Regions from separate parts of the Siminovitchia sp. FSL W7-1587 genome, predicted to be linked through region 3. Evidence: riboswitches for the same ligand, from Rfam matches in the RefSeq annotation. Region 3 holds a riboswitch; each other region holds the start of a gene.

What was found. A riboswitch is a leader RNA that binds a small molecule or an ion and turns the genes downstream of it on or off. The one in region 3 is predicted to bind thiamine pyrophosphate.
Region 1: linked by a shared signal. The riboswitch ahead of NST31_RS12430 (thiamine phosphate synthase) and the one ahead of NST31_RS16765 (acetylornithine deacetylase) in region 3 are both predicted to bind thiamine pyrophosphate.
Region 2: linked by a shared signal. The riboswitch ahead of tenA (thiaminase II) and the one ahead of NST31_RS16765 (acetylornithine deacetylase) in region 3 are both predicted to bind thiamine pyrophosphate.
Region 4: linked by a shared signal. The riboswitch ahead of thiT (energy-coupled thiamine transporter ThiT) and the one ahead of NST31_RS16765 (acetylornithine deacetylase) in region 3 are both predicted to bind thiamine pyrophosphate.

The regions. Positions count from the first base shown of each region.
Region 1 covers NZ_CP150169.1:2,644,605-2,652,506, forward strand. The annotation lists gene NST31_RS12415 (DNA-3-methyladenine glycosylase) at 1-256, shown strand, start outside; gene NST31_RS12420 (LLM class flavin-dependent oxidoreductase) at 855-1,868, opposite strand; gene NST31_RS12425 (4a-hydroxytetrahydrobiopterin dehydratase) at 2,010-2,312, shown strand; TPP riboswitch at 2,369-2,478, shown strand; gene NST31_RS12430 (thiamine phosphate synthase) at 2,543-3,148, shown strand; gene thiS (sulfur carrier protein ThiS) at 3,163-3,363, shown strand; gene NST31_RS12440 (thiazole synthase) at 3,366-4,133, shown strand; gene NST31_RS12445 (ThiF family adenylyltransferase) at 4,130-5,143, shown strand; gene NST31_RS12450 (lysoplasmalogenase) at 6,354-7,010, shown strand.
Region 2 covers NZ_CP150169.1:39,789-47,690, reverse strand. The annotation lists gene thiM (hydroxyethylthiazole kinase) at 1-211, opposite strand, end outside; gene thiD (bifunctional hydroxymethylpyrimidine kinase/phosphomethylpyrimidine kinase) at 211-1,005, opposite strand; gene thiW (energy coupling factor transporter S component ThiW) at 974-1,492, opposite strand; gene tenA (thiaminase II) at 1,517-2,203, opposite strand; TPP riboswitch at 2,309-2,410, opposite strand; gene NST31_RS00235 (AEC family transporter) at 2,489-3,427, opposite strand; gene NST31_RS00230 (adenylyltransferase/cytidyltransferase family protein) at 3,555-4,439, opposite strand; gene NST31_RS00225 (hypothetical protein) at 4,605-4,799, shown strand; gene NST31_RS00220 (glycine betaine/L-proline ABC transporter ATP-binding protein) at 5,073-6,275, opposite strand; gene NST31_RS00215 (proline/glycine betaine ABC transporter permease) at 6,272-7,132, opposite strand; gene NST31_RS00210 (ABC transporter substrate-binding protein) at 7,514-7,902, opposite strand, start outside.
Region 3 covers NZ_CP150169.1:3,544,883-3,552,784, reverse strand. The annotation lists gene NST31_RS16785 (BCCT family transporter) at 1-186, shown strand, start outside; gene NST31_RS16780 (universal stress protein) at 250-669, opposite strand; gene ytpR (YtpR family tRNA-binding protein) at 992-1,597, opposite strand; gene NST31_RS16770 (DUF1444 domain-containing protein) at 1,594-2,412, opposite strand; gene NST31_RS16765 (acetylornithine deacetylase) at 2,495-3,772, opposite strand; TPP riboswitch at 3,950-4,041, opposite strand; gene NST31_RS16760 (thioredoxin family protein) at 4,299-4,616, opposite strand; gene NST31_RS16755 (PTS sugar transporter subunit IIC) at 4,618-5,634, opposite strand; gene NST31_RS16750 (ABC transporter substrate-binding protein) at 5,773-6,801, opposite strand; gene NST31_RS16745 (ABC transporter permease) at 6,798-7,550, opposite strand; gene NST31_RS16740 (ABC transporter ATP-binding protein) at 7,547-7,902, opposite strand, start outside.
Region 4 covers NZ_CP150169.1:1,429,554-1,437,455, forward strand. The annotation lists gene NST31_RS06620 (carbon-nitrogen hydrolase family protein) at 1-384, opposite strand, end outside; gene NST31_RS06625 (thioredoxin family protein) at 625-1,182, opposite strand; gene NST31_RS06630 (thiol-disulfide oxidoreductase DCC family protein) at 1,324-1,716, shown strand; gene thiT (energy-coupled thiamine transporter ThiT) at 2,234-2,806, opposite strand; TPP riboswitch at 2,881-2,978, opposite strand; gene NST31_RS06640 (DUF3238 domain-containing protein) at 3,031-4,305, opposite strand; gene NST31_RS06645 (methyl-accepting chemotaxis protein) at 5,003-6,610, shown strand; gene NST31_RS06650 (DUF420 domain-containing protein) at 6,824-7,363, shown strand.

The DNA of each region.
Region 1 (7,902 bases), 900 kb from region 3:
AATGAGCTTTCAAGATGCCGAAAAGAAATTAATCCAGATTCGTGGCGTTGGTCCTTGGACGGCCCATTATGTTTTAATGCGTTGTCTTAGATTCGGTTCTGCTTTTCCAATCGATGATGTAGGTCTTATGAATGCAATAAAAGTACTGCGTAATATGGATCGAAAGCCAACCAAAAATGAAATAATGGCCTTATCGGCTTCATGGAAAAACTGGGAATCGTACGCTACTTTTTATTTATGGCGTACACTTTATTAGCGGGGAAGAGCCCGCAGCCGCGTGATCAGTGGAGACCAAGAAATAGCGTCTGGACCTTTTGTATCACCCTCACGTTTTGAAGTGGGAGTCATACGGCACCTTACATGCGGGATCAATTGTCCCAGTGTATCATACGCAAGCTTTTAGCGTAGTCAACATATGTGACTCCTGCGGGAATAGCTCGAGCTGAAGATCCCGCAGGAAAGCGATCTTTGCTTTCCGAGGAAGCTGAAGAGACCTGCGGAAAGCGAAATATGTTGACGTAGCGATGATAGGAATTTTTTTAACAAAAATAAGGGCTGGACATAACTCTGTAAAAATGAAATAAACCGCATGGAATCAAGTTTAAAACCTTGATTTCAGGCGGTTTTGTTTTCACGATCTTTCCAATTCTATCTCAGCCCCATTGTGCAATGATAAAGGAAGAATGAAACATCTTTATTGCGATCAGCTGTGTGAAATGAAAATGTTGTACAAAATTATCAAATATAAGCGTATGATCTATGGACCAAATGAATGGAACGTCACAAGTAACACGAACAGTCGGAATCCTCATGGTGCTCGTAGCGGGAGCCGGGACAAATAGGGAAAAGAACGCTCAAACTAACATCTCTGCGAGAATTTCATATGAGCGGATCCGGTCCTTTGGGTCAAAAACTTGTGAGTTAACGATGATTTCATCAGCTTCTGTTTCTTTTATAAATTCACGCAGCTTCTCACGAACGTGTTCAGGGCGGCCCACAATTGTGGAGCGCGCATCAAGGGTTCGTTCAACAGAGGCTTTTTCAAGCGGCGACCAAATTTCATCCATATTGTCAACAGGCGGTTTTAATTGAGACGGCATGTTGCGTATCAGATCCAAGAACTGCTGTTGCTGGGAAGTGGCAAGCCAAGCGGCTTTTTCATCTGTATCAGCGGCTATGACGTTAACGCCAACCATCACATAAGTGCGGGCTAACGTTTTCGATGGCCGAAAGTTATTTTTATAAAGCTGTATAGCCGGTATCGTGTATTGGGGAGCGAAATGGCTGGCAAAAGAAAAAGGGAATCCTTTATAAGCGGCGAGCCTGGCGCTAAAATCACTCGAGCCAAGGAGCCAGATTGGAATGTTGAGTCCTTCACCGGGAATGGCGCGGACCTGTGCTGTTCCATGAAAATACTCCTCCAACTCATCCACTTGCTGCGGGAACTCTTCAGCTCCCCTATTGAGTGTCCGTCTGAGTGCGTAAGCAGTCGCTTGATCGCTTCCCGGCGCACGACCGAGTCCTAAATCAATCCTTCCGGGATACAGCGATTCAAGGGTTCCAAATTGTTCAGCGATGACAAGAGTCGCATGGTTCGGGAGCATAATGCCGCCCGCACCCACTCGAATGGATTTCGTGGAGCCGGCAATATGGCCGATGAGGACCGATGTAGCGGAACTGGCAATACCGGGCATATTATGATGTTCGGCAAGCCAGTAGCGGTTAAATCCAAAGCTTTCGACAGTTCGTGCCAATTCAACACTGTTTTTAAAAGATTCTGTTGCCGTGCTTCCTTCGGTAATGGGAGCCAAATCAAGAACCGACAGCGGGATGCCGTCAAACAGTTTTATGTTAGGTGATTGTAACAATGGAATCACTCCTTGGTTTCTCTTATAAAAGATGATAAAGTGTTTGCAATAGCACGTCCAATGATCCGTTTTTCATATCGAGTCGAACGGAAGTTTTTGTCATTTGCCAATGATCATTTTCTCTTTTTGGAGGGATATTGTATGGAACGTTTATCGCAGGAAGAAGTAGCGGTGAAATTGCAAGAAAATAAAAATTGGAAACTTGTTGATGAAAAATGGATTACGAGAAAGTACCGTTTTCGCGACTACTTAAAAGGAATCGACTTTGTGAACAAAGTGGCACAAGCCTCGGAAAAAGCGCAACATCATCCATTTATATCAATCGACTACAAGCTTGTGACACTTAAAATTTCTTCTTGGCGAGCCCGTGGCTTAACGACACTGGACTTTGAAATGGCAGATCAATATGATCAATTTTATGAGGAGTGTACGAAAGAAAACTAGAATACTTTCCAATATGAAAAGTTAATGCTATCATTACTACAAGAATCATTCATATGCAAAAGCACTGGGGGAATCCTTGAAAAGGACTGAGAGAAGAGTGCGCACTCTGATACCCTTATCACCTGAACAGGTTGGAACCTGCGGAGGGAAGTGACATGCCGATTTATATGATAAATTTGGCCGCTTCCTTTATGGTAAGTGGTTTTTTTGTGTTTAAAGGGGGCATGTAGTTGAAGTTGATCGCTGTAACAAATGATAGGTGGCCGATCAAAAAGGTAGGACAAATAATGGTGGAAACAGAGCCGTTTGTCGATCATTTTATCATCAGGGAAAAATCAAAAACGGCTGATGAGTGTATGCAACTGATCCAGTTGGTATTGCGTGAGGGAGTCTCTTCTGAAAAACTGATCGTAAACGACCGGGTAGATGTAGCTGTTGCGGCAAATATCCGAAGGGTGCATCTTCCGGGGCACGGGTTGGATGTGCAAACGGTAAAAAGGTGTTTTCCCCGACTATTAGCAGGATGTTCTGTTCATTCCGCGGAGGAAGCCGATCAGGCAATCGCGGGCGGAGCTGATTGGCTATTATATGGACATGTATTTGAAACAGCCAGCAAAGGGCATCTGCCGCCGCGCGGACTTGAGGAGTTTTCAGAGATAAGTGTGAAATACGATGGCGCAGAGATTTATGCGATTGGGGGAATCAAACCGGAACATATCCCCGAACTGAATGCAGCAGGTGCCTCGGGGATAGCCGTGATGTCAGCGATTTTTGACAGCAAGGATCCATTATCTGCCGCAGCGGCTTATGATGACGCCAGGCAGGCAATCACTTGAGAGGGGGGAGCGAGATGGAAGTGAAATTAAACGGTCAGCTGTATGAGTTGCCTGAACATGTTACGACCATTCAAGAGCTGCTCGATCATCTTAAGTTGTCCAATCGAATTGTCATTGTCGAGGTAAATAAAGAGATTGTTCAAAAGTCCGATTATGGAAAGCACATTCGTGAACGAGATGAGATTGAAATGATTCATTTTGTAGGAGGAGGATAAGCATGTTAAAAATAGGAGAGAAAACATTTGACTCAAGATTATTGTTGGGTACAGGAAAATACCCTTCATTTGAAATACAAAAAGAAGCTGTTCGCGTGTCGGAAGCAGAGATTCTTACGTTCGCGGTAAGAAGAATGAACGTATTTGAACCGTCGCAGCCCAATTTCTTGGAAATGCTTGATTTGAAAAAGTATACCCTTCTTCCAAATACAGCCGGCGCTAAAACAGCGGAAGAAGCTGTCAGGACGGCACAACTTGCCCGTGCATCTGGATTATGCGATATGGTGAAAGTGGAGATTATCGGATGTGACCGATCATTGCTTCCTGACCCTGTTGAAACGTTGAAAGCTTCTGAAATGTTGTTGGAGGAAGGTTTTACTGTACTTACGTATACATCAGATGATGTTGTACTTGCCAAAAGATTGGAAGATCTGGGAGTCCACGCTGTCATGCCGGGCGCTTCCCCGATTGGCTCGGGACGGGGAATCTTAAATCCTTTAAATCTCAAATTTATTATTGAGCAATCATCTGTTCCGGTCATTATTGACGCAGGAATCGGTTCTCCGAAGGATGCGGCTTACGCAATGGAATTGGGAGCGGACGCCGTATTGTTAAACACTGCCGTTTCAGGAGCAAAGGATCCAGTGAAGATGGCCCTTGCTATGAAACTAGCCATTGAAGCAGGAAGGCTCGGATTTGAAGCCGGCCGGATCGAAGAGAGGGATTATGCGGTGCCGAGCAGTCCTATTGAAGGATTGCTTCCATCGTGAACAGCCGTTACTCGAGACAGGTACTGTTTGAACCGATCGGTGAAGCCGGTCAAAAGAAAATTTCTCAATCCCATATTTTAGTGATCGGAGCGGGGGCACTTGGATCTGCAAGTGCCGAAATGCTCGTTCGTGCAGGAGTAGGGAAGCTGACGATTGTAGATCGGGATATACTTGATTGGAGTAATTTGCAGAGACAGCAGCTTTATACCGAACAAGATGTGCTCGATCAGTTGCCAAAAGCGGTTGCGGCCAAAAAGCGGCTTGGCGAGATTAATAGTGAAGTCGACATTGAAACGATGGTTGCGGATGTAACAGCAGAAAATGCTGAAGAGCTTGTCAAAGGAAAGACGTTAATTGTGGATGCGACGGACAATATCGAAACGAGATTGTTAATGAATGACGCATCCAGAAAAGTAAATATACCGTTCTTTATGGGGGCTGTCGTCGCCAGCTACGGCTTGACCTATTCGATTGGGTGGAACGACCGTCCATGTCTCCATTGTCTGCTCAATACGCTTCCGCCGCAAACACTCACTTGTGATACAGCAGGGGTAATCAGCCCGATTATTCAAGTGGTAACAGCACATCAAGTAACCAATGTATTCAAATATATCGTGGGAGAAGAAGTAGATCACAGGCTCAAATCGTTTGATCTTTGGACGGGCGATCAAGCGGCAATTGATGTAAGACCGTTGCGTCGTCCAGATTGTCCAAGTTGTTCAGAACAAGCGACCTTTCCGTTTTTATCCAAAGAAAATCAAACAAAAACAGCGGTATTATGCGGACGGGATACAGTTCAACTCACACTGTCGCGTGAAAGGATGGTCGAGCCGCGCCTGCTTTCTGAAACCATTCGTCCGATTGTAACAGATCTTGTGTCTAACCCGCACCTTGTAGCCTGCCAATTTGACGGTCACCGGATTGTTTTGTTCCGTGATGGCCGTCTGCTTATTCATGGAACGAAAGATATTGTGAAAGCTAAATCGCTTGCGGCCAAACTGTTGGGGTAGACATTGGTCTGCGAAAGCGGATCTATTCTGTAAAGGATCAGTAAATTGAATAAAGAGATCGCGTCCAAAAGTCGATTGGACGCCTCTTTTTTAACCATTTTCATAAAGTTGGCAGAGGTGGGGAGGGCAAGCTCTCCCGCAAAATCAGTGTTATTATGTGAAATACTGCCTTTTATTTACACGGCAAAGGACGCATAATGTGGCCTACGAGACTCCGCCGTTGGCATAAAGACTTATCTTTGTAAAAGTGTTTCCTGAATAATAGGAATCTCAAGCGGCAGATTTCCTCATTTATTTGATCAATTTGCTTTTCTATTCATTCAAGTTATACAAGCTGTTGCTTTTGTTCTTTTAAATTATACATCCGTGCACAACGCACACCTCTTTGAAAGAAAAGAATTGTAATCCCTCGTACGAGCTACTGTTCTTTTTTGAGTTTGCGCTTTTAGGCAATTTGAGCTGGTTCCGAAAGAGAAAGAATCTGACATTAGGAAAGCTCAGTTGGAAAATGAAATGGACTGCAAAACATATCATTTCATGGGTCCAACTCTTCATTAGCTTGGTTATTTAGGGAGCGATTTTGATAATACTGCCTTTTTCCTGACAAGTATTTTCACGTTCGGCTCGAAAACGAGACCCTGTCCAGTCATGGCGCGCGCTTTTCTCCATGTTACTTCGTTTGTTTTCAGTTGCAAAATACATCTGCAGCTTTTATACTTATTATTAATAATTATTGGAAAATTAAATCATTAGAACAGCATTTCATATCCAGCGGTGGGGGAAGTTGAGTGAATGTCATCATTGCTCTTTCATGTTCAAAAACGAACATCAGGAAATTGCTTATGAAGCTGAAGACCCGCGGGAGTGATGGGAGGCTAAAGCTGACCTGCGAAAAAGCGTTCGCCTGTAAATAAGAATGATATCTGTCATTGGACATTTCGCTTGCTTTACAGTGATTGAATAATATTCACCAGCCTGTTGGGTGAATCCCAAAGAGAGGTTTTACTATATTCATAAGCATTCCAGCTTATCTTTTGCTCCATTTTGAATGGCTAGTGCTGTTACATCGAGTTAATGGTTATGATGAAATTGGTTAGTAGTGTTTTTTCAAAAAAAGGATTCATTGTATACGTTTTCTCTGCTATTTGTATTTGCCGTTCTTGCAGGTATCTTGGAAATGAAAGATGTCAAATAGGGGAAGGTGGTATTTTTGCAATTGAAGCGTTTGCCAGTCCTGATTTTGGCGACAAGCATTTTGTATATTCTTATTATTCCGACTGATCCCTTGCTGTTAAAATTGTTTTTTAAATTAATTCCAATGATACTCATTATCATGTACGCTTTCTTTACATTACCAAAGCAAAAAACAAAAGCACATTGGCTGCTTTTGATTGGCTTCGTTTTTTGTTCCATTGGTGATGGAACGATACATTGGTTTATTGTTGGTCTGACAGCCTTTTTAATTGGACATTTATTCTATATAGCTAGTTTTGCTTTTCAATGGAAGTTTTCCAAGTGGCGGATGGCATGTGTTCTTCCTCTCATTCTTTATTCCTGGGTGTTTGGAAGAGCATTAATTCAAGCACTTGCAAACTCTGGAGAACAGGCTCTCATTTTTCCGGTTAGCATTTATATGATTGCGATCGCAAGCATGACTTGGTTCGCTATTATGACTGGAAATGTTTATCTTGCCTTAGGGAGTATCTTATTTGTTATTTCAGATTCCATTTTAGCCTGGAATCGCTTTGTTTCTCCCGTACACTACGAGCATTTACTTGTCATGTCCACGTACTATGCCGCTCAATTTTTCATTGCTTACAGCATCAGGAGTAACAAAAAAGCAAATGCGCTTAGCATGGTAAGTTAACCCCGTTTTTGCATAAAATAATGGAAGTTTGAACGGATCGTGGATGTAATGTTCCATATTAGTACGAAAAAAGTACACTCGACTATTGGAAACCTCTTTCTCTTTCGCATGGATACCCTGGATTGATATTGTTTTTTTGATTAAACAACTACTTAATGGTAAAAAACGGGATTTGGTAACTTGTGAGCATATGGAAGTGACTGAAAATATAATTGAAAAAGATTATTGTTTACTAGTTTGGCAGAGAATAACTATGCTATACATCATGCATCGAAAGATGGAACTAAGGATAATAAAATATTAAATGAGTTAGATACACATTTTAAATGACCTTGGAAGTCGTTTTGCTCAAAAGTATTATGATTCGTGGCACAACAGAATTAGGTGATGATCTAGTAACAGGAATGACAGGTGATCTTTGGCCTTAGGTTCATCACCCCAGGAGCCGGAGGGCATGCCAGAGAAGGGCTATTGCCGCTCCGCTCCGAAGGCATCAGTTCTTTTACCTTGCCAAAGATATCCGTATTCATGCAGCCTGGATATCAGCTGGCCTGCCCATCCTTTCCCCGCCTTTTCCTCATAATCAAATACTTACCGCTAATCCGTAACCGACAAACAACCCTTTTGAGATTCAAAAAGTCATGAATGAAGAAAAAACGCCATGAGCAGACTAAACTTATCTGTCATTTTTGCCTGCTACAATAAAACCAAAATGTTATTGCTTCAAAAATCCTGTCGATGGGATGATACTCAGACCAGTTTATAAGGAGATTGAATTTGATTCAAATCTTATTTTAATCCGCTAAAGTTAAATCTGTTATTTGTGTCCATTTAAAGTACAGTGGTCTGATCAAAAGTTTGATTCACATGAAATAGCGGCAAAATCATATTC
Region 2 (7,902 bases), 1.0 Mb from region 3:
TTATTATGAGGGTATTCGCCATTTTGGCCATGTCAGCCGCTTCCAAAGGGCTGGACGCCATGACGGGTGCAGCGCCAATGGCTAGGGTTACGTTTGCGCAATCGTTTATCGTTACCTGATTTGTTAGATGGTGAATAAGCGGCTGTTTATGTCTGACTTGCTCAAAAAGCTGTCCGACTTTCGTCAACATCATCTGCCCATCCGTTCCCATCACGTTACACACTCGTATAGATGATAGAAGTGATGGGTCGGTCCGTATCCTTGTCCAATGTCAAGGCTGTTGGCGATCGCATTTGTAATATAATCTTTGGCCTCATCAATCGCTGTCGGCATTTCCTTTCCTTTCGCCAAGAGGGCGGCAATTGCTGCGGACAGTGTGCAACCTGTCCCATGGACATTTTTCGTTTCAATTCTTTCCCCGCGAAATAGTTGAAACGTTTGCCCGTCGTAATATAAGTCATTGGGGTTTCCCTGCAAGTGCCCGCCTTTAATCAGGACAGCCTGCGCTCCCAGCTTTTTGATCACCCGGCATGCTTCATACATGTCAGGCTCATTATGTATCGGCATATTGGCCAAAACCTCCGCTTCCGGGATATTAGGTGTAACGAGCGAAGCCAGCGGGATAAGGGTTGATTTCAGCTCTTGCATTGTATCTTCTTCAAGCAGCCGGTGTCCCCCCTTGGAAATCATAACAGGATCAAGAACAATGTGTTTTGGTTTATATTTTTTTAAACATTGCGCGACTGTTTGTATAATGTCCGGCGTTGCCAGCATACCGATTTTCACCGCGTCAGCCCCAATATCTTCCAACACGGCTGCGACTTGGTCGTTGATGATGTTTACATCAATGAGTTGTACAGATCTTACTTCAACAGTATTTTGGGACGTAATCGCCGTAATCGCAGACATGCCGAACACCCCTAGAGCGGAAAAAGTTTTTATATCCGCTTGAATCCCCGCTCCTCCACCGGAATCAGATCCGGCGATTGTAAGAGCTGTTTTCATACAGCAAACCTCCGATCGCTGAATGTTTCATGAATACTTTTAATAAAACAAATCCCAGGGCAGCGCCGGCAATGGAACTGGCAGCAAAGGCCGGGACCAATCCAAATAAGGCCGCCTCCCGGCCTAACAGCAATGCCGCAATCGGATAGGCGGCAACAGCACCGATGATCCCGGTTCCAACGACTTCACCTATAAACGCAAACCCTATTCTTTTCGTTTTGGCATACAACCAGCCAGCCAGGAGGGCTCCGATCATGCTTCCCGGATAAGCAAACAACGAGCCTGTTCCTGAAATATTCCGGATTGTCGAAACGATAAATGCTTGGGCTAATGCATAGCCTGGCCCAAATAAAACGGCCGTTACCATATTGGCAAAATGCTGGATTGGAAAAATTTTGGCAAATCCGGCCGGGATAAAGATAACATGGCTCGTGATTGTTGTAAATGCAATGATCATGGCTGTAATGGTCAGTTTTTTAACTCGCATGGAGCAACCTCCGGCTATTAGGATTTAGAGCGTCCAGTTCTGTTGATGATAGTTCATATCCCAGAATAAATATTCATATTTGGAGGTGATAAGGAAGTGCTTTTCCAATTCCGCCAATTCTCTTTCCGGTTTCCCATCTGCTAACTGATTCATGAGATCAATCAGCCATTTTCCAAGAGAAGTAAATTCTTCTGATGAATAGGTTTCAACCCATTTGCGGTACGGGTTGGATTCCAAAGTAGCCCCATATTGTTCTTTTAATCTTTCTCCCGTTTCGGCGTAATGCCAGGCACACGGAAGCAGGCTTGCCACAAGTTCCGCCAATGTTCCGTTATGAGCCACATGCAGCATGTAGCGGGTATATGCCAAATTGACTGGTGCGGGTTCGGTGTTTTCAAGCTCTTCATTCGAAATGCCAAACTCTGCGGCGAATTGGCGATGCAGCTCCATTTCAAAATGGAGGTGTTCATGAAGCAAATGTGAGAACTTTGTCATAATTTCGAGAGTGGGAGCTTTTTGCGCTCCAATAGCAAACAGCTTCACATAATCAATTAAATAGACATAGTCTTGTTTCATATAATATTCAAAAATTTCTTGATCGAGTGTTCCTTTTCCTACCCCTTGGACGAATGGGTGGTTATAGCTTTTTTCCCATATTTCCTTCGCGCTCTCATAAAGCCTGTCCGTAAACAACATTTTTTCAACTTTCATTGGTTCCACTCCTTTAAAAAAGTTTGTACTTCATGATTCCCCACTTTGAAAAAATGAAAAAACCGCTCCCGAAAAGGAAGCGGCTCATCATCATAAAGCAAATCATAATGACGCAGCCTGCTTCCCTACGCTGGCATAAACCAGATCAGGTTCAAAGGGTTTCAATCATCGATTTCTCTCAGCTTTACAGCTCCCCTAGCAGACAAAATTCATTGTTTCAAAGAAGTTATTCAATTATTAGGTGCATGTACTGCCATCATATCATGATATGGACAAAAAGCAAGTTTAATGAATAAATAGGCTCATTACATACACCATTAAAGGGATGGTCACAAGTGCAAGCAGCGTGGAAAAAATAGTCGTTAAGGCCCCCATTTGTTCATCTGCAGAGTATTTGGCAAAGAGAATGGATGCCAGGGTAATCGTCGGCATCATGGATTGAATCAAGACCGTTTGAACGAGTACCGTGTTTAAACTGAAAAAGTGTATCATGAAAATGGAAGCGATCGGCAAAATAATCAATTTTACGGAAATGGGCACCCAAATATGGTTTACCGAACGGCGTACTTGTCCGCGTTTCAGGGTCATGATCATCATTCCGATATAGAACATGGCGAGCGGTGCCGCCAATGCGGCCAATCTGTCCGTCAAGTCAATCAAAAGACCGGGCGGCTTTAATTGAAAATATGCGGTAATAAGACCAACGAAAATGGCTGCTGTCGGAATATTCACCATGGACTTTAATGTTTGCCAAGCAAACTTTCTATTTTTCTGAAGTAAAATGACTCCGACTGTCCAAATGGTCACATCGACTCCAGCATCAAAAATGGCCGCAAACAAAGCCCCCTCTGGGCCCAAAAGTGCCGCACAAAGCGGAATGCCGATAAATCCGGTGTTTCCCAAACCTGAAAGGATGGCAATTTCCCTTATCTTATTGGAACCCCTATGAAATAACCAAGCAAATAAAAAGCCGGTCCCGATTCCAATAAGATTAATAATGATGGAAAGCCCAAAAACGATGGCAATCATTTTAAACATCTGGTCATCCATTTCAACGTGAAAAATACTCGATAAAATAATGCAGGGCATCGCAATATTTACGATCACTTGAATAAATGCTCTGCGAGTATCATCATTTAATGGAGTTGTTTTACCGAGCAACGCGCCAATCATGATCATCAAAGTAATAATGATGATTGACTGAAAAACAACTGTAAATTCCATACGTATCCTACTTTCTGTATAAAAACTGATAATGGCAAAGAAAAAGCGAAGAAATGGACTTCAGGATACTTCCTTTTACCACTTCTTCACTCGTACATTATACATAAGAAAACGGTTAAAACAACAGTTAAGCTTTTAGCGGATAGTATGGATTTTTTGTTATTTGATCAATGGACTTATACTGCAACGGAGAGAACGCTTTCACTTTTGCCAGCCATTTAATCGTTACGGGTGCAGGAATATGTATATTTCCTTCCAACACTAACACACATGAATGATGAACATCAAGCAGACTTATTGATTGATATATTCGCTCTTGAGTCGTCACTTCAACGATATACAACCCTTTTTGCGGCAAATAATAATGTTGGAATACAATATGGGCGACTGTTTTTCCGCTGTATTGATCGAATGATTGGCTTTCCAACATTCCATGCGCACTGTAATGGTTCCCCAAATAATGATGAACGTCCTCCACTTTCCCCTCATCCAAGAGCTTCCTGATTTTACTCGAACTAATCTTTTCACCATTAAAAGCTTTTTTGGGGACTGTTGTTACATCAAATAAGCCTTTTCCATCTAACTTCATTCGTTCCATGTTTCCTTTCCCGCGGTAACCATAGGTAAAATCAAAACCGGCAACGACATGCTTGCTATGTAATCCAGCCACATATTTTTTAATAAAATCTCCCGGTGAAAGTTCGGCAAACTGCTCGGTAAATGTTACAATATATAATTTTTCAACACCCATATTTTTCAATAATCTCTGTTTGTCAGGCAGAGGCGTCAAATAACTCGTTATTTTGTTTTGAACCCGTAAAATATTGCTTGGATGTGGAAAAAATGTCATAACAGCCAATTCTATGCCCTTTTTCTCTGCGATGTCTTTGGCCGTGTCAATCAATGAACGGTGCCCTAAATGGACGCCATCAAAAAAGCCAAGCACCATTACACAAGGTTCATGTTCCTCTCTATTTCCAATAAATGCCCCTTCTATGAAAATTGTTTTCAATACAGGCCTCCCCCTTGCATCTCTTTTAACCTCGATACCAACATTATCATATATCATTTAATATATGATTGCAATCGCGGCTAGATTGTTTCCTTATTTATATTTAAAATCGCACCAACGGAAATTGGTGTTCATACATTGTTACCAAGGAGGTGTATACTTAGAATGAATTGGCCAACTTCTTTGCTTGCCATCCTTGCTGGGTATGCCTTATTGGGCATCACACTTTTGGTTCCCAACCTGACTATTGTAGTTCCTTTGATCACTGTGATTCAAATTATCGCTGTCATTGTTATTGTATTATTTGCTGGCGTTATTATTTTTCGGGCACTTCATGCGCTGTTATATAAAGCTAATTAGAATCAAGCAGGAGGGGCTGTCTAAAAAATCCAATTCAGAGTAAATGCATGAAAATGTAAAACCCAAGATGTTGATTTTACAGCAATCTTGGGTTTGGTTTTTTTTGTTTTCAAGCGGCAATATTACTTTTCGGACAGCCCCGACCGTTCGGAAAACTGCGGTTCCATCAAGATATTTACATTATTAGACTATTAAGCCCTTGGGAGCTCCGTTAAGAGTTTCCAAGGGCTTTGGTACGGAAAACGAACATGTTGCTGTTTCCCCGTTCTTTTTTTACGAGTCGTCTGTACCATTCCCGTTTGCGGAAGCCAGGCCCGATAAAACATGGACACGAAGAATGAATCCGGACAGTTTGTCGTTATCATCTACGACGGCAAGCGGAAATTTCGACTCCAATACTTTTGGTATTAAATCACTGACATATTCATCTTTTTGGACAATGGAAATGTCATCCCGCATCACTTCAGGCAACGCTTTTTTTTGCTTTATCCCCTTTACCGCGTCATCTATCGTTACAATGCCTTTTATATGCCTCTGGCGGTCCACAACGAAAACGCTAGATATGCCGTTCTCCTTCATTTCCTTTACTGCGACATGTAGACCGTCCTTCAATGAAACGAGCGCATTCGGCTTGATCATGACATGCTCCGCTTGGAGGATTTTCGAACGGTCAATGTCCTTAATGAACTCGGATATATAATTGTTCGCCGGCCGTTCAATAATTTCTTCAGGTGTACCGACTTGTACAACACGGCCATCCTTCATGACAGCAACCCGATCCCCCAGCTTAAAAGCCTCGTTCACGTCATGTGTAATAAAAACAATTGTTTTTTGTAGACGATTTTGGATATCCAAGAGCTCCAACTGCATTTCCCTGCGGATAAGCGGATCAAGCGCACTGAACGGTTCATCCATCAAGAGGATATCGGGGTCATTGGCCAATGCTCTGGCCAGCCCCACCCTTTGGCGCATTCCCCCCGACAATTCATCCGGGTATTGATCTTCATAACCTTTTAATCCTACTATTTCAATGTTTTTTAAGGCTATTTCACGCCGTTCCTTTTTAGGCATGTTCCGGACTTCCAATCCATACTCCACGTTGCCCAAAACCGTTCGGTGGCTGAATAGACCGAAATGCTGAAATACCATGGCGATTTTTTCCTGTCTTACTTTTTTCAACTCGGACTTGCTGCCATTGACAATATTGACACCATCAATATAAATAGCGCCGTCAGTTGGTTTGTTTAATAAGTTAAAGCAGCGGATAAGCGTTGATTTTCCGCTTCCGGACAAGCCCATAATGACGAATATTTCGCCTTTTTTGATCTCCAGAGATGCATCGTATACTCCGACTGTATGGCCCGTTTTTTCCAAAATCTCTTCTTTCGACATCCCTTGTTTAATCATGGGGATAACCGATTTGGGTTTGGGGCCAAAAATTTTTGAAACGTGTTCCAGTTTTATTTGTGTTGTCATCGAGCCAACCTCCTGTGCTTCTGAAACTTGTCGGCCGCTCCATTAGTGATTCTGTCAATAATAATGGCCAAAAATACGATGCTGATTCCCGCTTCAAACCCTAAAGCGATGTCTATCCTGTTGATCGCGATAAGCACCTGTTCACCAAGACCTTGCGCTCCAACCATTGAAGCAATAACAACCATCGCCAAAGCCATCATCGTCGTTTGGTTCACTCCTGCCATAATGGTTGGCAAAGCCTGCGGCAACTGTACTTTCCGTAACATTTGCCAAGGAGACGATCCAAAGGACTGGGCTGATTCGATCACTTCTTTGTCAACGCCGCGGATCGCAAGTTCAGTTAATCGGATCACCGGCGGAAGAGCGTAAATTAAAGTGGCAAATATAGCCGATACGTTCCCCAATCCAAAGAAAAAGATCGCGGGAATTAAATAAACGAAGCTTGGCATGGTTTGCATCGCATCCAAAATGGGCCGCGCAACGGTTGAAAAGCCGGTGCTGTATGACATCAATATGCCAAATGGAATACCGAGAACCAAACAAATAAGGACCGCTGTCACAATGATGGCGATCGTCGTCATCATATCTTCCCACAACCCGAATGTTCCGATGAGAAAAATAAAGACGCCGTACAATACTCCTGAAAAAACCGACTTAAAATACCATCCCAGTAAGAAAATGGCCACGATAAACAACCACCAGGGGATCCAAATGAGAAAATCCTGGATTCCATTAATCGTCCTTGATGCCAGAAAGAAAATAAAATCAAAAAATCCTTCAAGAGAAACATCGAGAAAAGTAACCAATTGGTCGGCATACTTTCCCAGATTTGTTTGTATATCCGGAAATCCTTCCATAATACCTACCTCACCTATATTAAGATTTGAAATGAGCAGCCGGCCAAACGCGGCCAAGCTGCTCCATGTGAACACTAACGTGAAGCTCAGAACAATGGGCGTTGAGATGAATCACGCAGACGCGGCGTTCCGAGTCTGCCGAAAAACGCCCCCATTGATCATATACAGAACAAGAACAAAGACTAACATCCTTTCCTGTAACAACACCGACAACGACGTTCTCGAAAACGTTTGCGTTTTTCTTCTTCGTGAGCCTACAAAATCAATTTGTCGAATCTTTCCTGTCTGTCAACCAGAACGAATCGACCTTTTACCGGCAATTGTTCCCCCATTCGTTCGTTTTACTTCGATTCTTGGGCGTCTAGCTTCCAGCAATGGGGATTAAAGCGCGTCCTTCACCTTTTGGGCAACATCATCTGAAACCCATTTTGTCCATACATCTTCATGTTCTTTCAACCACCATTTTGCTGCCTCTTCCGCTGATGCATCTTCATCTTCCATATATTTCAAGGCCGCCTCTGTTAGCTTGCTGCTTGTCTCGTAATTTTTCAAGAAATCCACAACTTCAGGTGCTTGTTCAGGCATATCTTTATGAACGGCCACGACAACATCATTGGGAGGAAATTTCGTAGCTTTTGTTTTTTCCCAGGTTTCTTCATCATATTCCGGCTCTTCCAACAGGACAAGATCGTATTTCGCTGTTATGGCCGTAGGTGACCAGTAATATCCAACCCAGCCTTCTCCGGCCTTATACGCGTCAACGAGCGAGG
Region 3 (7,902 bases):
CTGGCTGCCATGGCTGCCATTCTCCTTTACAGCGGCGGTCTGGATGCGTTGCAAAACGCGCTTATCATAGCGGCCTTGCCTTTTTCAATAATCATGATTTTAATGATGCTCTCGATTTACAAGGCTCTGCGCAAAGAGCGGGCCGAGTTAGGTTTGACCAGAAGAAAAAAAATGCAACAAATGTAATCAGCGCGACTCAAAAAAAGCTGATTTCCGCTTTAAGGGAAATCAGCTTTTTAAGTTATATATTTATTTTACGATTAAAACAGGTGCCTTCACTCTTTTGGCGACTTTATGGCTGACGCTGCCAAGCACCATTTCCTGGAGTGTATTGAGCCCGCGGCTACCGACAATCACCATATCACATGAGCTTTTATTGGCATATTCCACGATCGCTGGTCCTGGATCGCCATGGAGCATGGTGAGTGTATGGGAAATGTTGGCATTCTTGAAAACTTCTTCTACAGGAATCAATTTTTTCCTGCGTTCCGCTTCCAATTCTTCAATATTTTGGCTCTGAAGCACCTCACTTTTCGCTTTTGAAAAGTCTACTACGTAAATAATTTCTACTTCAATACCTTCGGACATTTGCGCAAGTAGTGCCGCTTTCTCTGCTGCACGGAGCGAATTATTGGATCCATCAGCAGCAACTATTAACCTTTTTAACATGTTGATCTCCTGCCTTTGTCTATTCATGGCCTTTACCAACCATGCGATTTGCCAGTTTTTTGGAGGCGGCCGGTATATCAAAACCAGCCAATGTGGATGATTGCCAATTTCGGGATTCTAGTATATCGTGATCATTCTATGTAAGCCATCCTCAGTTGATTTAGAAACATCACAAGAAAAACGATATACTATTCTATCATCCATTTGGAAAACTTTTACCAACGGTTAACATCATAACATACAGCGCTCTACATTTCATCACCCATGAAAAAAACCCCGCTTTATTTCAAACGGGGTTCGTTGTTTGTTCACATTTTATCAATCATGCAAAGGCTTGACCCGTTTCATATTGATCGTCTTCTAATACGAGAATGCCTTTTTTCTCAGGTGCATTTGGGAGACCGAGCTCACGTGCCGAGCAAATCATTCCGCTGGAAGCCACTCCCCTTAACTCCGCATCCTTGATAACCATGCCGCTTGGCATGACGGCACCCACTTTGGCCACGACAACCTTTTGGCCTGCTTCCACGTTGGGAGCCCCACAAACGATTTGCAGTTCTTCCGACCCGACATCGACGAGACAGACACTTAGTTTATCTGCATTCGGATGCTTTTCTTTCTGTTTAACGAACCCGACAACAAACTTTGGTGAAAGATCTGCTTCCAACTTCTCTTCCATTCCGTTTTCTGCCAGCGCCTTCTCGATGTTCTTCACCAATTGCTCGGTCAGTTCCACTTTTCCATTTGCATCAATATCTATGTATTTGGATGCGTGAAAAAGGTTGAACCCTCCTGTTACATTCGTTTCCCCGTCAAAGATCCGGACCGCATCCCTTTTTCGTTCAAATTGAAACTTTTCCCGGTCTACATCCTTCAACACGATCATTAACGTATCGCCAATTCCTTCACGGTTATAAAATACATTCATGTATTGTTCCCCTTTCCATTGTCTACTCTTCTATTTTTACCCATAATAAATATCGGCTCAAGTTTTCCTTTTTCATATATAAATGAGAGCGCCGTAATGGGTACAAGGCCATTTGTAAAAAAGCTCATCGTCATTTGCGCCAGTACATCGTAGCCGGTCTCATTCCGCAAGTCGGCGATGATGAGAACATCTTGATGAGGAACCGCCACAGCCATTTCCCCTTTTATATTTGTTGCCGTTTCTTCTAAAAACTTTTCGTTTAATATTCGGCTTGCGTCGTATCCGTCATTTGTATTCAGAAAGTAGAACTCGTTTCCGGCCACCTCGTCTTTTTTCATGGCCGTCGGAAGCGAGCGGACATTGAATCGTGCCATTTCCCGGATTTCGTGCGGATCGAGACCCTCTTTCTGTATAAACTCATCATCAATCAGGCGATATGTTTTTCCAAGGTCGAGCGCATAATACACTCTTGTCTCTGCCGTATGCTCATCGGTAAGAAACTTATTGCCGTCTTCGGATTCAACGGGAAACGAGGTGGAGCGAATCACGGGAAAAATATTTTTTTCACTTCCGGCAACAACTTGTTCCCGATCCATGACACCAAGCGCTTCTTCGGCGTAATAAACGACTTCATCAATCGCTTTTTCCTTGCGCTCATGCCATTTGGCAACGATTCCCGGCAAGGAAATATCAATCCCTTTGCCATTTTCCGCATTTTCAACACGCAATAATTCTTTTTTTCGATCATATGTAATCGTCCGGCCTTCTTTGCTTAGCCGCGCCTCAAGCTCTTCTTTTAGTTTTCGCTCACTCATTTTCAATGAAAGACCCTCCCTGGGTAAAATACGCTACCATCCATCATACATCAAAATGACACGGGCTAAAAGAATGAACGCTTTACTCTTTTTTCGTATTACACCACTCAACCATGAAATGCAACAAAGTCTTCGTAAACTTGCATAACTGTTCAATGTTTATTTTTTCATCCACGGAATGAGCTTCTTCTACTGTACCCGGCCCGTAAATAGCTGAAGGGATTCCCGCTTCCTGGAACCAGCCTCCATCCGTAACTGTTTTGGACATCCCTGTTTTTGCAGCCGTTTGCCATACGTGTTGATGAGACTGCTGCAGCCTCTTAATCGCGGGATGACTTTCCTCAAGCTCCAGAGCCGGAAAAATTTCACCCTTTTCCTCGATCATGGATCGGCCACCCCAGCGAAACTGCGGAGGATTGTCTTTTAGCCAAGGGTCAGCCTCAGCGACACGGCGAATATGGCTTTCGATCTCAGCAGTAACAGACTCATATGTTTCATTCGGATAATAATGAACGGTCACCCACAAACGGCATTCATCTGCTATAAATGCGGGATGCCTTCCTCCTTCAATTACGGCTGGATTAATGGTGTTCGCCCCAGCCGGAAAGCCCGGATAGTGCTTGGTTATCGCCCAATGGCGTTCTAATTCCTGCAACCCGGCAATGATTTTCATCATTTTTTCTATGGCGCTCGCTCCATATACCCCACCGCCGGCATGAATCATATGTAGACGCATAGCATCGTGGAAAACCTCACGGCTTTTCACGGTGATCCAGCCAGTTATCACTCCTCCCTGCCCATGGATTTCACTATCGCTCACATCCATGACAAGGGCAAAATCACCTGAGTATCCCCGTTCAATACAAGAAAGTGTTCCGGCTTCTCCCACTTCTTCCCCAATTACCGACTGGAATTGCAAATCACCTTTCAGCTCAATACCATGCTCATTTAACAATTTAAAAGCAAAAAGCGCTGCCGCCATTGCACCTTTCATGTCCGCAACGCCCCGACCATAAGCAAAACCGTTCTTGGTTATCATGTCAAAAACAGGGACAGTCCATTCACTTTGATCTCCTACTTCCGCTACATCAATATGGCCATTGATAATCAAACTGTTGTAACGCTCCCCCTCGGTCCCCTTCTTGATCCCAACCACATTCGGATCATTCTCGTAAACGTCCCAGCTATCTGTTTCGAAATGTACCTGCTGTAAAAACGATTCAATATATTGTTGGACCTCCCTCGTATTTCTCGCAGGAGGACTAACCGTTGGATAACGAACTAACTCCTTTAAAATGTCCAGTAATTCACCTTGCCTCTGATCAACACTTGCGCTCAAATCATTTTGTATACTTAGCATGATAATTCTTCCTTTCTATATATGGATGAAAATCCCTGGCGAGTGCTTAGGCCGATGATTCCCCGTCACAACTGGCATATCAATTACATAGAGCTACTTCCATCTCTGACACTTTATTACGTTCCAAACGTGAAAAAAGCCGCTCTTCACGCAGGAAGGCAGCGGCTTTTAAAACAATGACAAAGCAGCCTGCTTCCCTACGCCAGCATAAACCGGATCAGGTTCAAAGGGTTTACTTCTCAGCCGTCAAGGCTCCCCCAGCAGAAAATATTTCGCAATATTCTTCTATCATCATCTATCTTATCATAATATTACTGATTGTACACAATACCGGAAGGCGCCGCGCATTGAAGCATGAACGATCACAAAGCGCTCGGCCATCGAAAGAGATTGCGATACATAAAAAAGTGAAGCACGCTTCCTTCCAACCGCAAGCTTTTGAAAAAAACTGTCCAGCGTTGTAACAGCTCCGGCGAATTCTTGCCGACTTTCGCTGAAAGCTGAGCGAAAAAGCGCTCCTTCACACTTACTCAGACAGGCCGTTTATAAAGTCCTCGATTTCTTCCAGCGTTTTTCTGTCTTTGCTTACAAACCTTCCTGCTTCTTTCCCGTCATGGTATGCGACAAAACTTGGAATACCAAAGATATCCATTTCTTGGCATAGTTCAAGAAATTCATCCCGATCGACGTATACGAAATGATATTCCGGATAATCCGCTATTAACCGCGGCAATACAGGTTCAAGCACCTTACAGTCCGGACACCAGTCGGCGGAAAACATAAAGATGGCACGTTCTTCATTCTTCAATTGCTCAAATTGTTCTTTTGATTGCAGTTTTTCCATATTACTTCCCTCCAGCATTTATAAGCATCTGGCCAGGTTTAATCCAGCCGCGCTTTCTCATATATTCTGATATGATTAAGCTTATCACAGCCGGACCAATAACATGGAGTACAATGACTTGGATCAGAACACTTGTTGAAAATCCCATCGTTGTAAATGTCATGATCTGCCCGACAAAACCGCTCGTTCCCATACCGGCTCCAGCGGCATTGCTGGTCATTCTCCATACGGTCGCCCCAATTGGAGCCAATAGGATGCCGGCAACTGTCGGTGGAATTAATATAAGCGGATAGCGAATAATATTCGGAACCTGCAACATGGAAGTCCCAATCCCGATAGCAAGCAAACCTCCCACTTTATTTTCCCTGTAGCTTGCCACCGCAAATCCGACCATCTGTGCACTGCAGCCAATCGTGGCAACGCCGGCGGCAAGTCCATTCAAATCAAGCATCAAAGCGATAGCCGCACTGGAAATGGGAGCCGTGAGAGCAAGTCCCATCAATGTGGCGACCACCATCCCCATGACGATCGGACGCTGGTCTGTAGCCCACATGATCCAGCTTCCGAAGACCGTCATAAATGTCGAAATGGGCGCTCCCACGAACTTTGCCACGGCAAATCCGGTAAAAATAGTAACAAGTGGAGTAACAATAATATCAACTTTCGTCTCCTTGCTAACCATTTTTCCAATTTCCGTTGACATTAACGCGGCCACATAACTTCCTGCGGGACCGCCAAATTCAGCACCGGCCGCACCAGTTGCCACTGCCGCAAAAATGACCAAAGGTGGCGCGCCAAGTCCAAAGGCAATCGCCACTCCGATTGCCGGCCCCATTAATCCCATCGCCATTTCGCCCATTTCAACGAAAAATGGCCATCCGAGCTGTTCACCAACCGTTTTCATAATCAAACCGATAATCAAAGAAGAAAAAAGTCCGAGCGCCATATAACTTAACGCATCAATTACATAAGCTTTTGCAGTTAAATGGACACCTTTCCTGTCGAGAAATTGTTTCAACGCCAAATCCTCCTGTAAAAAATAAATACAAGTCCACTTAACTAGTGTAAAGACAACTGTATTTTTTGTCTATCTTTTATTTCATATTTTTCCCCATAAACAAAGAAAACACCCCCACACAATGGGGGGTGTCAATCGTTATGATTCAACGATATTGATATACATCTCCTCTGCTGGAGGAGCTTTTTCCACATAATCCGTATCTTCCAGCCACTGGATGACTTCATTCCATAAATCTTCCGACTGACTTCCAAACGCTTCGTTTTCCTTTTCCATTTTTGGAAGCAAAATATTCAAGCTTTCCTGTTCTACTTCTTTGTTGAGAGGAAAGTTTTCATCGTCCTGATTGTTTAATAAAATTTCCAGCGCTTCTTCCGGGTTTTCTTTCATAAACTCATACCCTTTTGAAGCTGCCTTCCAAAAAGAACGGATTGAATCTTCTTTTTCTTTCCATGTATCATCATTTGTGACAAACACCAGCTCGTAGTAACTTGGAACACCATAATCTACTGGATTAAAATGCTCCGTTTCTACTCCTTGGTTGGCAAGCATAGGGACTTCATGATTGATAAAAGCACCGGTAACCGCATCCACCCGCTTTGTCGCAATCGCCGCATTCAGCTCAAAACCGACGTCCGTCATCTTCACCTTGCTCATATCTCCGCCATCAGACTCCACGATTGTTTGTACGAGCGGTTCATTAAGCGGCGTTCCCGGCCAGCCGACTGTTCTTCCTTCCAAATCTTTCGGTCTCTTTATATCACTGTCTTTCAAATAAATAATATGATTGAGCGGACTTCTGACAATCGCAGCGACCGATTTTACCTGTACCCCATCAGCCCTTGCCGTGATCACATCAGATTGATAACCGATGCCAAGTTCAATATCTCCTGTAGCTGCCAGATTAATAGGGTCCGTTGGATTGGCAGGAAAACGGATGTTCACATCCAGTCCTTCCTCTTCAAAAAAACCTTTTTCCTTTGCAGCATATAAATAACTATGGACGGCGTTGGGATACCAGTCCAGCATAATGTCAAAAGATTGTAATTCTTTATCCGTTTCCTTCGTTTTATCTGGGCTGGAAGCAGTTTCCCCCTGTTCTCCCCCACATGCCGAAAGCAGCATTACAGCGAATAATGCGCAATAGAATACAATTCTCTTTCTCATTTTATATTTCTCCATTTCATCGTTATTTTTTCAAGCCAAGCGACAAGCAAAAACAACATAATGCCCGTCAGCGATAACAGAACGATTGGCGCAAACACTCCCGCTCCATCAAATTGTGTCATCATTCTTCGACTAAAGTATCCAAGCCCCTTGTCAGCTCCCAGCCACTCCCCGATGGCCGCTCCGATGACGCTCAATGTAACGGCTACTTTTAATCCCGAATAGAAATGGGGTAATGCCGACGGAAGCTCCACCTTATAAAATATCTGTCGTTTTGTGGCCCCCATCGCTTGAAGTGTTTCTTTTAAGTGAATATCGGCGGACCGCAGACCGTCAAACGTATTAACCGTAATCGGAAAAAAAGTGATGAGCACGGTCACAACGATTTTGCTCCAAAGGGAATAGCCAAACCAAAGGACGAATATCGGCGCAAGCGCAATAATGGGTATCGTTTGCGAAGCGATAAGCAAAGGGAAAAACGCCTTCCTTACAATATCACTCTTATGCATCCAGATGGATAAGCCGACACCAAACACCAGTGACAATAAGAGGCCAATCAGCATGATCAGACTTGTGGACGGCAAATGTCCAACAAAAAGAACGCTTCTGAGTTCCCACAGTCTGTCCACAATTTGTAAAGGTGATGGCAGGATAAAAGGCTTTCCATATAAGCGGGCGCCAATCTCCCATACAACTAAAAGCAATAATACGAGCAGGATCGATAAGCCGTATTTTTTTAAAAAAGTCATAACGTCACCAATTTTCTTAAATCAAGCAATAATTTTTCTTTTAATTCGGTGAAAGCAGGATCTTTTAAATCCTCGACCATCCTCGGCCTGTCAAGCGGAACCAGAATTTCTTCCAAATGACTTACCGGCTTTTCGCTGAATAATAGTACGCGGTCGGAAAGAAACAGCGCTTCCTCAACATCATGAGTAATAAACAAAATGGTTCTCCCCGATTCAGCCCATTGATCAAGCAGCCATTCATGCATGACCGTTTTTGTAACGGCATCAAGTGCGCTGAATGGCTCGTCAAGTAGTAATAAATCAGACCCGCCCAACAAGGCACGCAGAAACGAAACACGCTGCCGCATCCCTC
Region 4 (7,902 bases), 2.1 Mb from region 3:
GAAAAACAACGCTGTGCAATAGAGCGTCCCCTGGCTGGATTCACTTTCTTTTTCAATCACCCCTATCACAACATAAGCTTTTGCCTTCTTGGCAGCTTTGCCGATTTCTACTGTCTCCTCTCCAGGCACTGTAATGGAATTGTTCCAATACCGAAAAAAATCCTTTCTCCCTTCATTAGACCGGGAACCTACCACCGTTCCAAAGGACATACCCCTTGGGTAAGCCGGTATGAACGCCTCCGGGAACACAATGATATTGGCCCCTTTTTGGCTCGCTTCTCTGATCAACCGGACCGTCTTTTCGACCCCTTTCACTTTGTCCATCACTTCTGCGCCGGCTTGAACAACAGCGACTTGACACTGTCTTTTTTTCTGCAAAATCATCATCCTTCCACTTTTCTTTCCGGGAAAATATATTTCCACCATCTCCCTCTGATATAGATGTTTCTCCTGCATATCTGGCTACCTTCTGTCGGCAAACTGATGCCAAAATTGCGGCAATCCGAGTGCTTTGTACCTTTGGCAAAAACGAAAAGACCTGAGCCTGATGCAATATCGGGCCCTGGCCTTATTAACGTTTCACTTTTCGTAGCACTTCAAGAGCATTGCTTGTCCCAATTGTTTTTAAGGTTTATAGTTATATAGTGCTGTTTTCATAGACTCATAAGAGTTGTTCCAAAAGTCCGGATTCTCCCTAAAAGATTTTGCCACTTGTTTTACCATCACTTTAAATTTTTCATCGTACCCTGGATCATCCTTCGGCGGCAAGTCTTTTTTGAACCCGTCAACAAACTTTTTTGTAAAATCTGTAATCGGTCCCCATTTCGCCACTTCATTTCCGTTTTCGTCTATAAAAATAAAAATCGGAATAATTCGTTTTTCATTCGTCAAATATCGGTCCATCAGTTCCAAGTTTTGATCCCGGAGCAAAAAGCGGACCGGCATATCCGTTTTTTCAGCCAAACGGAGCAAAACAGGGATGTTCAGCATACAATGTCCGCACCAAGGTTCTGCCAAGACAATGACCCGCAATTGCTTGTCTTTTATGGATTGAAAAAAGCGCTCATCCTCCGGGGGAGTAAACTGATCATAAACCCGCGAAAAGCCGTCCTTGTGATATTCAAGTGTTTCGATATATTCATCCGGCGTCAACCCTTTTTCATACCAATTATGTAAATCCATTCTCTTCATCTCCTTTTCCACTTTTATACTAAGAGTACTTCAATAAAATAGATTGTGTAAACCAAACCGCATTCTTCCGTTGTTTCAATTTCGCCAAATCGGTTAAAGTAAAAAGAGATTCCATTTGGAAGAGGTGTTAAGATGCATCCCATCGTATTGTTTGACGGCGAGTGCCATTTTTGTGATGCCAGTGTCCAATTTATCATTCAAAACGATCCAGAAGGAAAGATTCACTTTGCTTCTTTACAAAGCGACATCGGCCAAAAATTATTAAAAGCCCAGGATGTACCTGCCCATATCGACAGCATGATGTTAATCGACGAAAACAAAGTGTACTATAAATCGGCAGCAGCACTGCGGATATGCAGCCATTTGAACGCACCTTGGAAATGGTTATATCCATTGATGGTCGCTCCTTATCCAATCCGCAATCTATTTTATGACTTGATTGCGAAAAACCGTTACAAATGGTTTGGCAAAAAAGAAAGCTGTATGCTTCCGCCGCCGGATATACGCGCCCGATTTTTATCGTAGCAAAAGAACTTGTCACATCCACTTCGGATTTGACTCAAAAGCGGCACTTGGCCGGAGGGGGTTCGCTCAAATGGCGCTCCCTCCGACTTTTGCTTTATTTTCATTCCAGACTCTTGAAAGAGGCTGTTTGTCTGCCGATATTCCCAACATTCCACCCTGAATACAACTTGACAGGCGTTTGACCAAGCTCAAACTGTTCGGGCCGATATTCCCAACATTCCCCCCTGAATACAACCGCCGGAAAGCACCAAAGCGGTCTTGTCATGAAGCCGCCGTTGGCATGCCCTTGCCGGGGCCAAGAGCAATATTGCGCTTTCAAGTCGGGGAGAGGGAGCGGACTTCCCCTCTGACGACCTTTTCTTCGCCCCCCGATCATTCTTTTTCTAAATCCTTCACAAGCTAATCATAGAAGCCTCCGTATTCCCTAGTACACGATTTAGCCGAACTTTCACTTTCACAAAAAATAAGCAGCAAGCCCTTTGGCCGTGGGTTGTGCCGCTGCTTTCTACCTTTTCCATTATTTTACTTGAAGCAAACGGGGCGCCGTTGTGACGAGCAAAGCGATCACGATAAAACATGCCAATGAAGAGATAATGTAAGAAGTGCCGTTGGAAATCAGTGAATAAAGAAAAGCGGATTGACCCGAAGGTGCAAACTTACCCCAAAAAATGATTCCGGCTATGAAATGCCAAGTATATCTGGCAAAGCCGCCAACAAAGATCGCTGCAAACAAGAGCAGTACGAGCCTTGTTTTTCCTTCAGACCTTACAGCCTTTTGCACTGCAGGCGCAAACCATCCTGCCGCTCCAACAAAGCTAAAAGCAACGAAAAATTCAATGAATCCTTGCAGAGGCGTTAATATTTGTCCCGCGGCTTCCCCGGAAACTACTTGCAACATCCCCCACAAAAAACCTGCAGCAAAACCGGCTTTAGCCCCCCAACGAAGCGCCACAATAAAAATAGGCACCATGGCAAACGAAAATTTGATCGCCGGCGTTACCTGAATCGATGGAATCATGTCCAGCATCATCGCAAATGCCGCAAAGATCGCTACCTCGATCAAAATGCGTAAAGACATCTTTTTTCCCATAAAAAAACCCCCTATGATGTAATAACCGACCGTAACCATAGGGGAACAAAGACAATGAAATACTCCATTGCCTTCACACCTCAAATAACCATCCCTGCGCTGGAATTAACCAACAGGTTCTAAGGGTCTGGAACGAATCCACTCTCAGCCAAAAGCTCCCCCTGGCACGCCGATTCAACTACTATCCTTTATTGTAATCTTTTTTTGAAAAATTTCAATATTTGTTATTGCAAGTTTGATACCCGCCAATACTGTGAAGCCATCGTCCCCGACATCCATTCCAGGCCTTGGTCCTGCGCCTGATGGACAGGCTCCCATACTGCTTGGGATTGAGCGTCCGATTGAACATATACTTCATGGTGAGGCGACTGATCATGCTTCCCGGAAATATCATACAAACCATCCCGCCAAAAAGTGGCACAAACTTCATAGTCGACAGCCGGGGAAACAACAAGCGGGTTTTTCACGGAATGTGTAAGCCGAAACATCGCTTTTTCACTGGATTTCTCGATCTCTTCCACTTCCATGCCCTCACTGGATGCTGTTGCTCTATCCTTCATTCTTTTCGTCCATCCGTATCCCCTCGTTTCTCCCACATCTTTCTCAAACTGTATGTGCGGAGTTCCTCCACCAAGCCGCACATGGACTTCTGCTTTCGTTCTGTAATTGGAAGAATGGGGATCAAACCCCCGATTGTCCCCTTGAAAATAACGATACGGAGAAAAAAAGTTGGGGTTTTTTATCCACTTGTTGTTTAAAAATGTTTGATAAAGAAAACGCCAATCAGTTTCGGAATCCTTTCCATTTGACTGTAAAACTTGTTCAATGGCACGAATCTTTTTTGTCATCCGGAACCTCTCCATCGTGGCGTCTTTTTCCCTTTTTCGCCCTCGTTTAAAAAATCCGATGATTCCCGCCGCCAAAAATTTTGGTTCATTTAAATCCTCTTCCGAATACGGAAGGATTCGCTCCGCCTCGATCGAGTATGTATACTCGGCATCCTGCCGGACAGTTTTGTCCGTGTAAAAGCAATTTGTAACACATGCAAGCTTTTCTCCATTGCGCTTGATTATATATTCACTGACCCCGGATATGGGCTCCCAACCCAAACTGATAAGCGAACGCGATACAACAGTCGTTACGATGAGATCCTTAAGAATATTACTTTCATCATTTTTTTCCGGCTTTGTCGCTGTTTGGATTTTTACTGGTCCAGATGTTATTTCCATCATTTCCACGGTGTATAAATAACTCGTTGCCGGGTCCAGCCCCTTATCCGAAAAACAAATGTCGGAACCGCTGTATATTAACTGACCTTCTCTGTACAAACGGTAGAAGCCTATTCCTTCTTTCCAACGAAACGTGATGGCGTTCGTGGATTGCTCAATAGACTCAAGCTGGATGTCAGGCAGATTCGGCACCGATCGCTTTCGCCGTTTGGCAACAAACATAAGGATTCCGGCCAGACTCGCCAATGCAGCAAAAGACCGTTTGACCATAGAGTCACCCCCTAGTTGAAGTTCATTATTTAATACCCAAAAATATAACCGACAACACTTTCTGAAATTTGGCCGTAATAAGCGCACAATCGCACTGTAAAGAAGAGAAGTCAACTCCGCGATACCGGGAAACGTCGAAACTTTGGTTCTAACAAAGATTTTCTTCGGCTGGGTATCCCTCTTTGGTGAATAAAATGTACGTTTCAGTCCCATATGATCGAAATCGATCGGTTTGTATAGCAATTCAGAACAATACATGAGAGACTGGTAGGAACATTAAAGAATGGCAGATTGGCGAAGAGAAACCTTTATAGGGAAAAACTCCAATTCAGAAAATATATTTGGAAAACATTTACAGTAATCCCCAATTTATATCCATACATTTACATTTATTTACTTCTCATCACATGATGAAAAACTTCTTTCATGAGATGACTTCATTTTTTAACATTTATGCCGATTAAATATAATGTAGGAACTGAATTTTTTGCTAAATTTTGTCGAATGAGGAGCCGGAGCAAACAAAGCCTTCGTTAACAACGGCGCCTTCCTCCATTTGACCCCATACATCTAATAAGAACGGTCGTTCCTTTACATGGATCATTTAGAGGTGATGCGAAAAGGTTAAATCATCCTTTTTAACCATTATTAACAGTAAATATTATTTTCATATTATGTAGGGGTTGGTGTAATAAAGATGAAGATTTTTAATTGGTTTTTAAACTTAAAAACGGCAGTAAAATTGATCACAGCTTTCCTTATTCTCGCATTGCTTCAAGTGGGAACCGGAGTGGTCGGGTTGACTCAAATGAACACATTAAATCATTCCATTTCCAACATGTATAACAATAACTTGAAACCAATACAAGAAGTGGCGGAAGCCCGGGATTTAGTCCAACAATTGAGATTGGCCAGCAGGGATTTGTATTTGACGAAGACACAACAAGAAACCGAAAAGTTAGTTGAAGATATTAAGAGAATCAGAAAAGAAATTGAAGGACATGTTAGCGCATACAGTAAAAGCGAATTAACAGAAGAACAGGAAAGTAAAGTATACAGATTTAATAATATTTGGGAATCACACAACAATTCATATGATCGCGCCCTCCAATTGGCGACGGAAGGAAAAAGCGAAGAATATTTGTTAAGCCTTAATGGCGGATTGCTAAATATTCAAAATGGGCTGATCAATGAATTGAATGACCTTATGGACATGGACGCTGCTGCTGCCGAACAAGCCCAAAAGGACGCGCAAAAAGTATATTCCACTACATTCATGATAACGATAGGCATTATTGCTTTTATCTTTTTACTAAGTATATTGTTCGGCATCTTCATTGCCAGAATCATTTCTCGTCCACTTGGAAAAGTGGCTGATTTAGTGGAAAAAGTAGCTGACGGTGACCTATCCGAAACAGTCGATATACAGGCTAAAGATGAAATCGGAATTCTCGCCCGCTCTGTAAACAAGATGATTGGAAATTTGCGGGCCACTATTCAAAACATTTTAGGTGCTTCAGAAAATTTATCAGCTTCCGCCGAGCAACTTTCAGCCAGCACTGAAGAAGTCGCCAGCGCCAGTACAAATCAGGCGAATGCCGCGCAAACGATCAACGAATTATTTAAAGAATTGGCGGCTGCCATTGCCTCCATTGCCCAAAATACGGAACAAGCCGCGGAATATTCAAATAGGACGATTAAAATTGCCCAAGAAGGAGAACAAGTCGTCCACTCCTCTGTCGAGGGAGCCAATATGGTGAGCGTCCAAATGTCCGCACTCGAAGAAGATTCCAATAAAATTGGCGAAATTATAGAAGTCATCAATGATATTGCCGATCAAACAAACCTTCTTGCTCTAAATGCAGCAATAGAAGCAGCGAGGGCGGGAGAACAAGGTCGCGGATTTGCCGTAGTAGCCGACGAAGTCCGCAAGCTGGCGGAACGAAGCAGTGAGGCAACAAGTGAAATATCCGACATTATTAAACATATGCAAGACGCCACTATCCTTAGTGTGAAATCCGTTGAAGAAGGAGTCGCGACAACAAAGCAATCCGGCGAGGCCTTCGAAAATATTATTCAAATGATTAATGACACCGGGAATAAAGTAACAGAAATTGCCAGCGCCAGTGAAGAGCAATCTGCCCAGACATCCGAAATACTCTCCTATATTGAGAGCATTTCAGCCACAACAGAAGAAGCCGCTGCCAGCAGTGAGGAAACTGCTTCAACAGCCAATGCTTTAACTGAACTGGCTGAGGAGCTAAATGCCTCGGTTGCAACCTTTAAGCTAGACAAAAAAATATAATCTATTCTGAGGGCGTCCCCGAAGTCAACTTTTCGACCTTTGGACGCCCTCTTCCATTTAACAAGTTAGAAGTCTGACAGCCAGGGACCCTCTTCTCTTGTTGTTTCGTTTCACGATCATTCATGAAAAGAATGTGAACCTTTTCGTCCCGTTGCGCCCTGGTAAAAAGATTATGATACACTAAACATAAAAAGTGACGGAGTGTGTCAAGCTATGAATAACCCCGTTGTATACAAAAAACGAAACTATCGTCCTGCTATCACGGCGATTACCATCATCTTGATCGGAGCAATCGGTATTCTATTCGGACTGCCGGGAGTGGAAAACTTCGATGCGTTTGATGTTACCATTCTCCCGTTGATAAACGCCATTTTAAACAGCTTTACGTTTATATTTTTATTTTCGGCGCTTATCGCCATTTTAAAGCGGAATATCACCGTTCACCGCAGATTTATTTACGCTGCTTTCACAACGACATTTCTTTTCCTCATCACGTATGTCACGTATCACTTTTTAGCTCCCTCCACCTCGTATGGAGGAACGGGCTGGATGGCGGCTTTATATTATTTTATACTCATTTCCCACGTGCTACTGGCGGCTGCCATCGTGCCGCTGGCGTTAACAAGCGTCGCTCGCGCCTGGAACATGGAAAATGAGCGCCACAAAAAAATAGCCCGCTGGACAATGCCGATTTGGCTATATGTCAGTCTTACAGGCGTACTCGTATATGTCATGATTTCTCCATATTATTAACAAGAAAATGAGACTGGGACACAAGCAAATACGAAATAGCAAAAGCCGAACAATTCATTTATAATTGTTCGGTTTATTTGTGTTAAAAAAATACCTATCATCGCTACGTCAACATATTCCGCTTTCCACAGGTCTCTTCAGCTTCCTCGGCTTGTTTACCGCCTGTTCCCCGAAAGGCAGCACGACGTTCAAGGTTAAGGTTCACTACCATATTGTAAGTCGCCCATCCCTTGCGGAGTTTTCATTCATAGTCCCTTTACTCGGATCGGGGGATAAAAATTTTTCAACGGGTTGATACAGTCAAACTGTTTCCAAAGATAAAAAGGACCTCCAATCGAAACAGTACCGGCATGCAGATCGGCGCCGGGGAGTAATGGGAATTTTTTCTTCCATGCAACCGCATCAGAAACCTCTTGCGACAGTATCCGGCAACAATTGTGGTGAAAAAATGCCCCTCATCCATTTACTAGAACCCCTTTTTATATTGACGTGAGTCTTGTTCAATCAGAAAAAAGCGTACTCGAAACAATGTGAGTACA